3 regions of the Actinoplanes sp. NPDC021490 genome follow, and region 3 is predicted to be linked to each of the others. Evidence: predicted binding sites of a transcription regulator. Region 3 holds the regulator's gene; each other region holds the start of a gene.
The links. The regulator HrcA, encoded in region 3, represses chaperone genes, less so after heat shock. The targets are predictions, from matches to a motif close to GGTTNGCACNCTCNNNNNGAGNGTGCNAACC.
Positions count from the first base shown of each region.

Region 1 (3,249 bases), on a different contig from region 3:
TGTTCTCCTTGTCGACCACGATGCGCCGGGCGGTGCCCAGCATGTCGAGGGTGACCTGGTCGAGCTTGTAGCCCAGCTCGGGGGCGACCAGCTCGCCACCGGTGGCGATCGCCAAGTCCTGCAGCATCGCCTTGCGGCGGTCGCCGAAGCCGGGCGCCTTGACGGCGGCCACCTTCAGCGTCTTGCGCAGCGCGTTGACCACCAGCGTGGACAGGGCCTGGCCCTCGACGTCCTCCGCGATGATCAGCAGCGGCTTGCCGGACTGCAGAACCTTTTCCAGAAGCGGGAGCATCTCTTCGATGCTGGAGATCTTCTGGGTCGTGATCAGGATGTGCGCGTCCTCGAGGACGGCCTCCTGCGACTCGGCGTCGGTCACGAAGTTCGGCGAGATGAAGCCCTTGTCGAACTGCAGACCCTCGGTGACCTCGAGCTCGGTCGCCATGGCCGAGCCCTCCTCGACGGTGATGACACCGTCGCGGCCGACCCGGTCCATCGCCTCGGCGATCAGCTCGCCGATCGTGGCGTCCTGGGCCGAGATGGTGGCCACGTTCGCGATCGCCTTGTGATCGGCGACCTCGACCGCCTTGGCCAGCAGAGCCTTGGACACGACCTCGGAGGCCTGGTCCATGCCGCGCTTGAGACCGATCGGGTTGGCGCCCGCGGTCACGTTGCGCAGGCCCTCACGCACCAGCGCCTGGGCCAGCACGGTGGCGGTGGTGGTCCCGTCGCCGGCGACGTCGTTGGTCTTGGTCGCCACCTCCTTGACCAGCTGCGCACCGAGATTCTGGTACGGGTCGGTGAGCTCGATCTCCTTGGCGATGGTGACGCCGTCGTTGGTGATCGTGGGCGCGCCGAACTTCTTGTCCAGAACGACGTTGCGGCCGCGCGGGCCGAGGGTGACCTTGACCGTGTCGGCGAGCGAGTTGACGCCGTGCTCGAGCAGGTGCCGGGCGTCGTCAGAGAAGCTGAGAATCTTCGCCATATATGGTCCCTTCACGCACCAACGCCCTGGCCCGTCAGTAACGAGCCAGGGCGGTCAGCACTGTCAGTAGGTCACTTCTCGATGACCGCGAGGACGTCGCGGGCGGAGAGCACCAGGTACTCCTCGCCGGCGTACTTGACCTCGGTGCCGCCGTACTTCGAGTAGAGGACCGTCTCGCCGACCTGGACGTCAACCGGGATGCGGTTGCCCTTGTCGTCGATCCGGCCGGGGCCCACAGCGAGGACGGTGCCCTCCTGCGGCTTCTCCTTGGCGGTGTCGGGGATCACGATGCCCGACGCCGTGGTCGTCTCAGCCTCGTTCGCCTGGACCACGATGCGGTCCTCGAGCGGCTTGATCGCAACCTTGGTCGCGGTAGTCACGGGCATACCCTCCTGGGTACAGGTTTGCCGGCCGGATTCTGGCCGGACTGATGCCTCATGCCACCGGGCGGGGCCGTCGTCGCGGGTGCCGGTCCGCCTGGTGCCAAGCCACAGGCCCGGATGGGCTTGCGGCTGGCACCCTCATGTTGAGAGTGCTAATCGGAGATTAGGCCGGAACTAGCACTCCGTCAACCAGAGTGCCAACGCGCGTTGTGCCGGGGAGAATGCCTGCGTGACTGCCGACCCGACCACCTCATTGTGTACGCCCGAAGGGGTGAATGCCCTGGCCCTGGCGGGTGGGACAGCCGCCGGCGACCCGCTCGCCGCCGCCTCGGCGCTGCGCTCGGCCGGGGTGCCACCCGCCCTGGCCGCGGCCGCGCTGACGCAGGTCGATCTGCGGCGCCGGGCGACCTCGAAGTTCGGCCCGGACGCGGAGTCGATGTTCTTCACCCGGGCCGGTCTCGAGCAGGCGACCCGGGCGGTGGTGGCCAACCGGCGGGCGGCCCGGCTCGCCGCGGCCGGGGTGCGGACACTGGCCGATCTCGGCTGCGGGCTCGGTTCCGACGCGATCGCCGCGGCCCGGGCCGGCATCGAGGTGTACGCGGTCGACGCCGATCCGGTCACCGCCGGGTTCGCCGCGGCCAACGTCGAGGCGCTCGGGCTGGGCGACCGGATCCGGGTGGAGTGCGCGGACGCGACGACCGTACGGGTGGAGGACTTCGCAGCCGTCTTTGCCGACCCGGCCCGCCGCCGGGCCGGTCGGGGCCGCGTGTTCGACCCCGCTTCCTACTCGCCGCCGTGGGACTTCGTCGCCGGTCTGGCCACGCGCGTCCCTCGTACGGTGCTCAAGCTCGCCCCCGGGATCGATCACGCGTTGCTGCCGCCGGGCGCCGAGGGGGAGTGGGTCAGCGTCGGCGGAGACCTGGTCGAGGCCGCGTTCTGGTGCGGTCCGCTGGCCGGGGTGCCGCGCCGCGCGAGCTTGCTGCCCGGGGAAAGCGAACTGACCGGCAGCGGGGAGGCGAGGGCGCCGGTCGGCGGCGTGGGGGCGTACGTCTACGACCCCGACCCGGCCGTGGTGCGGTCGCATCTGGTGGCCGAGTTCGCCACGACCGTGAACGGCCGCCTGGCCGACCCCGACATCGCGTACGTCTACACCGACGAGCCGCACGAGACCCCGTACGGGCGAAGGCTCGAAATCACCGACGTGCTGGGGTTCTCGCTGAAACGGCTGCGCGCGCTGCTGCGGGAGCGTGGCGTGGGCCGGTTGGAGATCCGCAAGCGCGGCTCGGCGCTGGAACCGGATCAACTGCGACGCGACCTCAGGCTGTCCGGGCCCGAGGCGGCCTCGATGGTGCTGACCCGGGTGGCCGGCGCGCCGACCGTGCTCCTCTGCCGGCCGTGAAGCGGGAGTAGCGTGCGCGCCATGGCTAAGAAGGCCGCGGCCGGCACCCCGGCCACCGCGCTGCTCACCGCCCACAAGGTCGAGCACACCCTGCACCCGTACGACGTCTCGCCCGACTCGCCGAACTACGGCGCTCTCGTGGCCGAGGCGCTGGGGATCGGGGCCGAGCGGGTCTTCAAGACGCTGATCGCGGACGTCGACGGCGACCTCGTGGTCGGCGTGGTGCCGGTGACCGGTGACCTCGATCTGAAGGCGCTCGCGCAGGCGGCCAGGGGCAAACGGGCAAACCTTGCCGATCGCGCGGCTGCCGAACGCAGCAGTGGATACGTGCGCGGGGGCATCAGCCCGCTCGGGCAGCGCAAGAAACTGCCGACCGTGGTCGACGACTCGGCCCTCGAACTCGACCGGATGTACGTCTCGGCGGGGCGTCGGGGGCTCCAGGCCGGCCTCGCGCCGGCCGATCTCATCCGCCTCACGGAAGCGGT
Region 1 covers NZ_JBVHFW010000001.1:676,754-680,002, forward strand. The annotation lists gene groL (chaperonin GroEL) at 1-982, opposite strand, end outside; gene groES (co-chaperone GroES) at 1,054-1,368, opposite strand; gene ACZ3I4_RS03190 (class I SAM-dependent methyltransferase) at 1,595-2,764, shown strand; gene ybaK (Cys-tRNA(Pro) deacylase) at 2,786-3,249, shown strand, end outside.
Region 1: groES (co-chaperone GroES) is a predicted target of HrcA. The motif match lies at 1,493-1,523, and genes of this name have one in related genera.

Region 2 (3,249 bases), on a different contig from region 3:
GACGACCCTGTGCTGGGGCAAGGTGTCCGGGTGGAGCACGGCGAGGCACGCATCTTCATGGTCGAGGAACCGGTGGTGGCCGCCGCCGACCCCTTCGACCCCGAAGGGCGCACGGCCGATCTCAGCTGGCGCCGGCATGTCGCCTTTCCGCAGCTCGCGGGCGAGGCCGACCCGCTCGTGGCCGGGCCCGGGTTCGGTCAGTGGGCGCGCCGGTCCGGCCGGGTCGCCGGGCGGCACGCGTTGCATCTCGTGCCGATCATGCTCCTCGTCGCGCTGCCCATGCACTTCTTCGTCGGCCGGGTCGACGACACGATCGTGGCCGCGCCCGCCCTGGCCGAGCTGGTCGGCGGCTTCGGCCTGCTGCTTCTCCCGGCCATGTGGCTGGCCTATCTGGCGGTGTCCGCGCTGCCGCTGGTGCTGAGCCTGGCCGGCGTGGTCGGCGTGGTGCTGCCCGCCGCCGCCGAGGGCCTCCGGCCGCGTCCGGGCCGGGTGTGGGCGCTCGTCTCCATGCGGTTGCGCGCCCTCTGGCTCTGGTTCGCCGGGTTCGGCCTGCTCACCGGGGGCCTGCCGCTGGTGCTGACCGAGGAGCAGGTCGGCACGGCGGGCGGCCTGGTCGTCATCGCGTTCGCGATCGCCTCGACGGCCGCGCTGACCTACGGCGGCCTGCTCGGGCCGGTCGTGCTGATCGAGCGCGGCCGGGGTCCGCGCCGCGCTGTCCACCTGCTCTCGCACTCGCGCCCGGCCGGGCTGGTGGTCGCGGCGGCCGCGGTCACGGTGGTGCCCCGGGTGGCCGACTACGCCCTCGGCGGGCTGGCCGCGACGGTGGCCGGAGTCGTCCTCGTTCAGCTGTGGGCGATCGCGGCCCTGGTGACGTACGGGCAGGCTCGCCGGGCGGTCGAACCGGTGACCAGCCGTTCCCTGTTCGCGGAGCTCGGCGCCCCCGAGGAATGACGCCCCGGCGGCACCGCTCGGTGGTTGCGCATCGCCCTCCCGAGGCGGGGGTTTTCTTGCACTCGCACCCCCGGAGTGCTAAACAAGTGATTGGCACTCGGGACTGCTGAGTGCCAAGCAGGTCGGGACGGTGGGGTCTCGGTCGCGGCGTCGCCATCGGCGCCGGGGCACGGGGCCGGTCGTCGCGGGCTATCCGGCTCGACCTGAGGACGTCACGACGCCAGGTGGTGACGTCCGCAGAGTTCCGCGCAGTGTGCAATCAACAACGTGCGGAGGGCGGGGCCACGCGGCCCAGCACCTCGATTGTCCAGGAGGACACAGCCGTATGGCCAAGATCATCGCATTCGACGAGGAAGCTCGTCGCGGCCTCGAGAGTGGTATGAACCAGCTCGCCGACGCCGTCAAGGTGACGCTCGGCCCCAAGGGCCGCAACGTCGTGCTCGAGAAGAAGTGGGGCGCTCCCACCATCACCAACGATGGTGTGTCGATCGCCAAGGAGATCGAGCTCGAGGGCACCTTCGAGAAGATCGGCGCCGAGCTGGTCAAGGAGGTCGCCAAGAAGACCGACGACGTCGCCGGTGACGGTACGACGACGGCGACGGTTCTGGCCCAGGCTCTGGTTCGCGAGGGCCTGCGCAACGTAGCCGCCGGCGCCAACCCGATGGCCCTCAAGCGGGGCATCGAGGCCGCCGTGGCCAGCGTTTCCGAGGGCCTTCAGCAGCTCTCGAAGGACGTGGAGACCAAGGAGCAGATCGCTTCGACCGCCTCCATCTCCGCCGGTGACTCCACGGTCGGCGAGATCATCGCCGAGGCCATGGACAAGGTCGGCAAGGAAGGCGTCATCACCGTCGAGGAGAGCAACACCTTCGGTCTCGAGCTCGAGCTCACCGAGGGCATGCGCTTCGACAAGGGCTTCGTCTCGGCGTACTTCATGACCGACGCCGAGCGCATGGAGGCCGTCTTCGACGACCCCTACATCCTGATCGCCAACAGCAAGATCTCGGCGGTCAAGGACCTCCTCCCCGTGCTGGAGAAGGTCATGCAGGGCGGCAAGCCGCTCGTCATCATCGCCGAGGACGTCGAGGGCGAGGCCCTGGCCACCCTGGTCGTCAACAAGGTCCGCGGCACCTTCAAGTCGGTCGCCGTCAAGGCCCCCGGCTTCGGTGACCGTCGCAAGGCCATGCTCGAGGACATCGCCATCCTCACCGGTGGCGCCGTCATCAGCGAAGAGGTCGGCCTCAAGCTGGAGAACGCCGACCTGAGCCTGCTGGGCCAGGCCCGCAAGATCGTCATCACCAAGGACGAGACCACCGTCGTCGACGGCGCGGGCAACGCCGAGCAGATCCAGGGCCGGGTCAACCAGATCCGCGCCGAGATCGAGAAGTCGGACTCCGACTACGACCGCGAGAAGCTGCAGGAGCGCCTGGCCAAGCTGGCCGGCGGTGTTGCGGTCATCAAGGTCGGCGCGGCCACCGAGGTCGAGCTCAAGGAGCGCAAGCACCGCATCGAGGACGCCGTTCGCAACGCGAAGGCGGCCGTCGAGGAGGGCATCGTGCCCGGTGGTGGCGTCGCCCTGGTGCAGGCCGGCAAGACCGCGTTCGACAAGCTCGACCTGGTCGGCGACGAGGCCACTGGCGCCAACATCGTCAAGGTCGCGCTCGACGCCCCGCTGCGTCAGATCGCCGTGAACGCCGGCCTCGAGGGCGGCGTCGTGGTGGAGAAGGTGCGCAACCTCGAGGCGGGTTACGGCCTCAACGCCGCGACCGGTGAGTACGTCGACCTGCTGGCCGCGGGCATCATCGACCCGGCCAAGGTCACCCGCTCGGCGCTGCAGAACGCCGCGTCGATCGCCGCGCTGTTCCTCACCACCGAGGCCGTCGTGGCCGACAAGCCCGAGAAGAACCCGGCCCCGGCCGGCGCCCCGGGCGGCGGTGACATGGACTTCTGAGTCCAGTCCCAGCAAAACGGAAAGAGGGTGGGTCGCCTGGCGGCCCGCCCTCTTTCCGCGTTTCCCGGCCCGAAGCCGAAGGGTTGCTCACAGGTGCGGGTTGGGGAGCGAGTACGGGCGCTAACGTGGGACGCGTGCGCGAACCCTCCGTCTCCCGTTACACGGCCGGCCGGCTCTCCCCGATCCGGCGGGTGGCCGACCTCCGGCGCCTGCGCGACGAGCAGTTCGACGTCCTCGTCATCGGTGGCGGGGTCACCGGCGCCGGCGCGGCCCTCGACGCCGCTTCCCGGGGCCTCAAGGTCGCCCTGGTCGAGGCGCGTGATCTGGCGGCCGGCACGTCCAGCCGGTCC
Region 2 covers NZ_JBVHFW010000005.1:464,539-467,787, reverse strand. The annotation lists gene ACZ3I4_RS17125 (hypothetical protein) at 31-951, shown strand; gene groL (chaperonin GroEL) at 1,277-2,899, shown strand; gene ACZ3I4_RS17115 (glycerol-3-phosphate dehydrogenase/oxidase) at 3,034-3,249, shown strand, end outside.
Region 2: groL (chaperonin GroEL) is a predicted target of HrcA. The motif match lies at 1,040-1,070, and genes of this name have one in related genera.

Region 3 (3,249 bases):
CAGCCAGCTCGGCCAGATCATGACCGCCGCCGGGCGCGGGGACGCGGCGGTCCCCTACCACGTCGCGGCGTTCACCATGGGACACGACCAGATGAGCAGCCTGTTCGACCTCGAAGCGCTTCTCGACCTGCGCGAACAGCTCGGCACCCCGGTGTTCGTGCAGGAGGCCTCGAAATGCCTCCCGACGAAAGCGGAGATCACCAACCTCCTGGACTTCCTCGACGAGGCCGCCCGGCACCGACCCCGATGACCACGGCACCCGGCCCGAGGCTCGCTACTCCGCGCGCGCCCGGCGGCTTCGGGCCTACATGACGAGCCCGCTGCGGCCTAGTGGCCGTTGAACGCGTCTCGCATCCGGCTGAAGAAGCCGCCCTGCTTGCTCAGCTCGGCGACGTCCTCACCGCGGGTCTTGGCGAAGTCGCGCAGCATGCGTTCCTGGTCGGCGGTCAGCTTGGTCGGGGTCTTGACGTCGAGGTGCACGAAGAGGTCGCCGCGGCCCTGGCCCCGCAAGTGGGGTACGCCCTTGCCGCGGATGCGCAGCGTGGACGCGGGCTGGGTGCCGGCCTTGACCTCGATGCCCTCCTCGCTGTCGAGCGTCTTGATCGTCAGGCGGGTGCCGAGCGCGGCCGCGGTCATCGGCAGGGTGACGCGGCAGTGCAGGTCGTCGCCCTTGCGGGAGTAGACGTCGTGCGGGCGCTCGTGGATCTCGACGTAGAGGTCGCCGGGGGTGCCGCCGCCGGGGCCGACCTCGCCCTGCTGGGCCAGGCGGATGCGCATGCCGTCCTCGACGCCCGCGGGGATCTTGACGGTGAGCGAGCGGCGGGTGCGGACGCGGCCGTCGCCGGCGCAGGTCGGGCAGGGGTGCGGGATGACCGTGCCGTGGCCCTGGCAGGTCGCGCACGGGCGGGACGACACGACCTGGCCCAGGAACGTGCGCTGCACGCTCTGCACCTCGCCCCGGCCGCCGCAGGTGTCGCAGGTGGCCAGGTGGGTGCCGGGGGCCGTGCCCGCGCCGGAACACTGGGTGCACAGCACCGCGGTGTCGACCGTGATCGGGGCCTCGACGCCGAACGCCGTCTCGACCAGGTCGAGCTCGAGCCGCAGGATCGCGTCGGCGCCGGGACGGGTGCGCGGGCGCGGGCCGCGGGCGTTGCCGCCGGCCGCCGTGCCGAAGAACGCGTCCATGATGTCCTGGAAGCCGACGAACGGGCCGCCCGCTCCGCCGGGACCGCCGGGACCCACGCCGCCGCCGGGGGCGAGCGGGTCGCCGCCGAGGTCGACGATCTGACGCTTCTGGTCGTCCGAGAGAACCTCGTACGCCGCGTTGATGTCCTTGAACTTCTCGTGCGCTTCCGGATCAGGGTTGACGTCCGGGTGGTACTGCCGAGCCAGTTTGCGGTAGGCGCGCTTGATCTCGTCGTCGGTGGCTTCCCGGCTCACACCGAGAATGCCGTAGTAGTCCTTGGCCACGGGCTCCGCAATCCTCGTCAGTTCTGGGCTAGAAGGTCGCCCACGTAGCGTGCCACCGCGCGCACGGTTGCGATGGTGCCGGGGTAATCCATCCGGGTGGGACCGAGCACGCCGAGCCCACCGACGATCGTCGTGCCGGGGCCGTAACCGGTGCTGACCACGGATGCCGACCGCAGGTTGTCGATCTGGTTCTCGTCGCCGATCCGGACCCGGGTGGTGCTCGGTTCCACTTCGCCGATGAGCTTGAGCAGGATGACCTCTTCCTCGAGGGCTTCGAGGACGGGGCGCAGCGTGCCCTGGAAGTCCAGCACGCCCCCACGTGTCAGGTTAGCCGTGCCTGCCAAGGCGAGGCGTTCCTCACTGCGCTCGACGAGCGTCTCGAGCAGCACCGAGGCCAGACAGGCCATGGTGGCGCGGCTGGCCGGCGTGCACTCGTCGACCAAACCTTGCACGAGCGGCGGCGTGTCGGCCAGTCTCTGCCCGGCCAGCTTTTCGTTGACGCGGCGGCGCAGGTCGGTCACGTCGTCGGCTGGGACGGGGGTGGGCAGCTCGACCAGGCGCTGCTCGACGCGGCCGGTGTCGGCGATCATCACGAGCATGAGCCGCGTGGTCGAGATCGGCACCAGCTCGAGGTGGCGCACCGACGAGCGGGCCAGCGACGGATATTGCACGACAGCGACCTGGCGGGTCAGCTGGGCGAGCAGCCGGACCGTGCGGTGCACGACGTCGTCGAGGTCGACCGCGCCGATCAGGAAACGCTCGATGGCCCGGCGCTCGGCCGGGCTGAGCGCCTTGACCTTGGACAGCCGGTCGACGAACAGCCGGTAGCCGGCGTCGGTGGGCACGCGCCCGGCGCTGGTGTGCGGCTGCCGGATGTAGCCTTCCTCCTCCAGCACCGCCATGTCGTTGCGCACGGTGGCCGGCGAGACGCCGAGCTGATGCCGCTCGACCAGCGATTTCGAGCCGACCGGCTCCTGTGTCTCGACGTAGTCCTCGACGATTGCCCGCAGGACGTCGAGCTTGCGGTCATCCAGACTCACAATGACCCCTCCCCCTTCGCTGCGACTGGCACTCTTGGCGACCGAGTGCCAGTCTACGTCGCCACCGTCGGGAGCGCGATGATCGAGTGCAGTGTCTATTGGCCGGTTCGATCAGCGAGTCGCCCTCGACCGCATTGAACTGCGGCTCTACGGTGTCAGCCATGACTGAACCACCTCGCCCGCCCGGTGAAGGTAATCCGTACGACCCGACAACGCCGTTCAACCCTTATGCGGCTAACGACCCGGTTTCCGGTTCGACACCGCCTCCGCCGCCTCCATATGGCGCGCCTTCGTCGGGAGGCCCCGGCTACGGCGCCCCGCCGCCGTCGTCCGGCGGCCCGGGTTACGGCGGCCCTGGTTACGGCGCCCCACCGCCCTCATCCGGCGGTCCGGGCTATGGCGGTCCGCCGCCGTCGTCCGGCGGCCCGGGTTACGGCGGCCCGCCCCCGCAGTACGGCTATCAGCAGCCGCCCACGGGCTACGGCGCGGCTCCCAACCAGGACGACAAGACCTGGATCATGATCGCCCACTTCGGCGGCGCGCTCGGCGCTCTCGTCGGCGGCGGCCTGTCCGGCTGGATCGTGCCGCTGATCGCCATGCTGGCCAAGGGCAACCAGTCCCCGGTCGTCCGGGCCGAGGCGGTCAAGGCCCTCAACTTCCAGATCGTGTGGGCGGTCGTCACCCTGATCGGCTGGGCCACCGCCTGCGCCGTCATCGGTTTCGTGATCATCCCGATCGC
Region 3 covers NZ_JBVHFW010000024.1:172,789-176,037, forward strand. The annotation lists gene ACZ3I4_RS43650 (tetratricopeptide repeat protein) at 1-250, shown strand, start outside; gene dnaJ (molecular chaperone DnaJ) at 328-1,470, opposite strand; gene hrcA (heat-inducible transcriptional repressor HrcA) at 1,488-2,510, opposite strand; gene ACZ3I4_RS43665 (DUF4870 domain-containing protein) at 2,672-3,249, shown strand, end outside.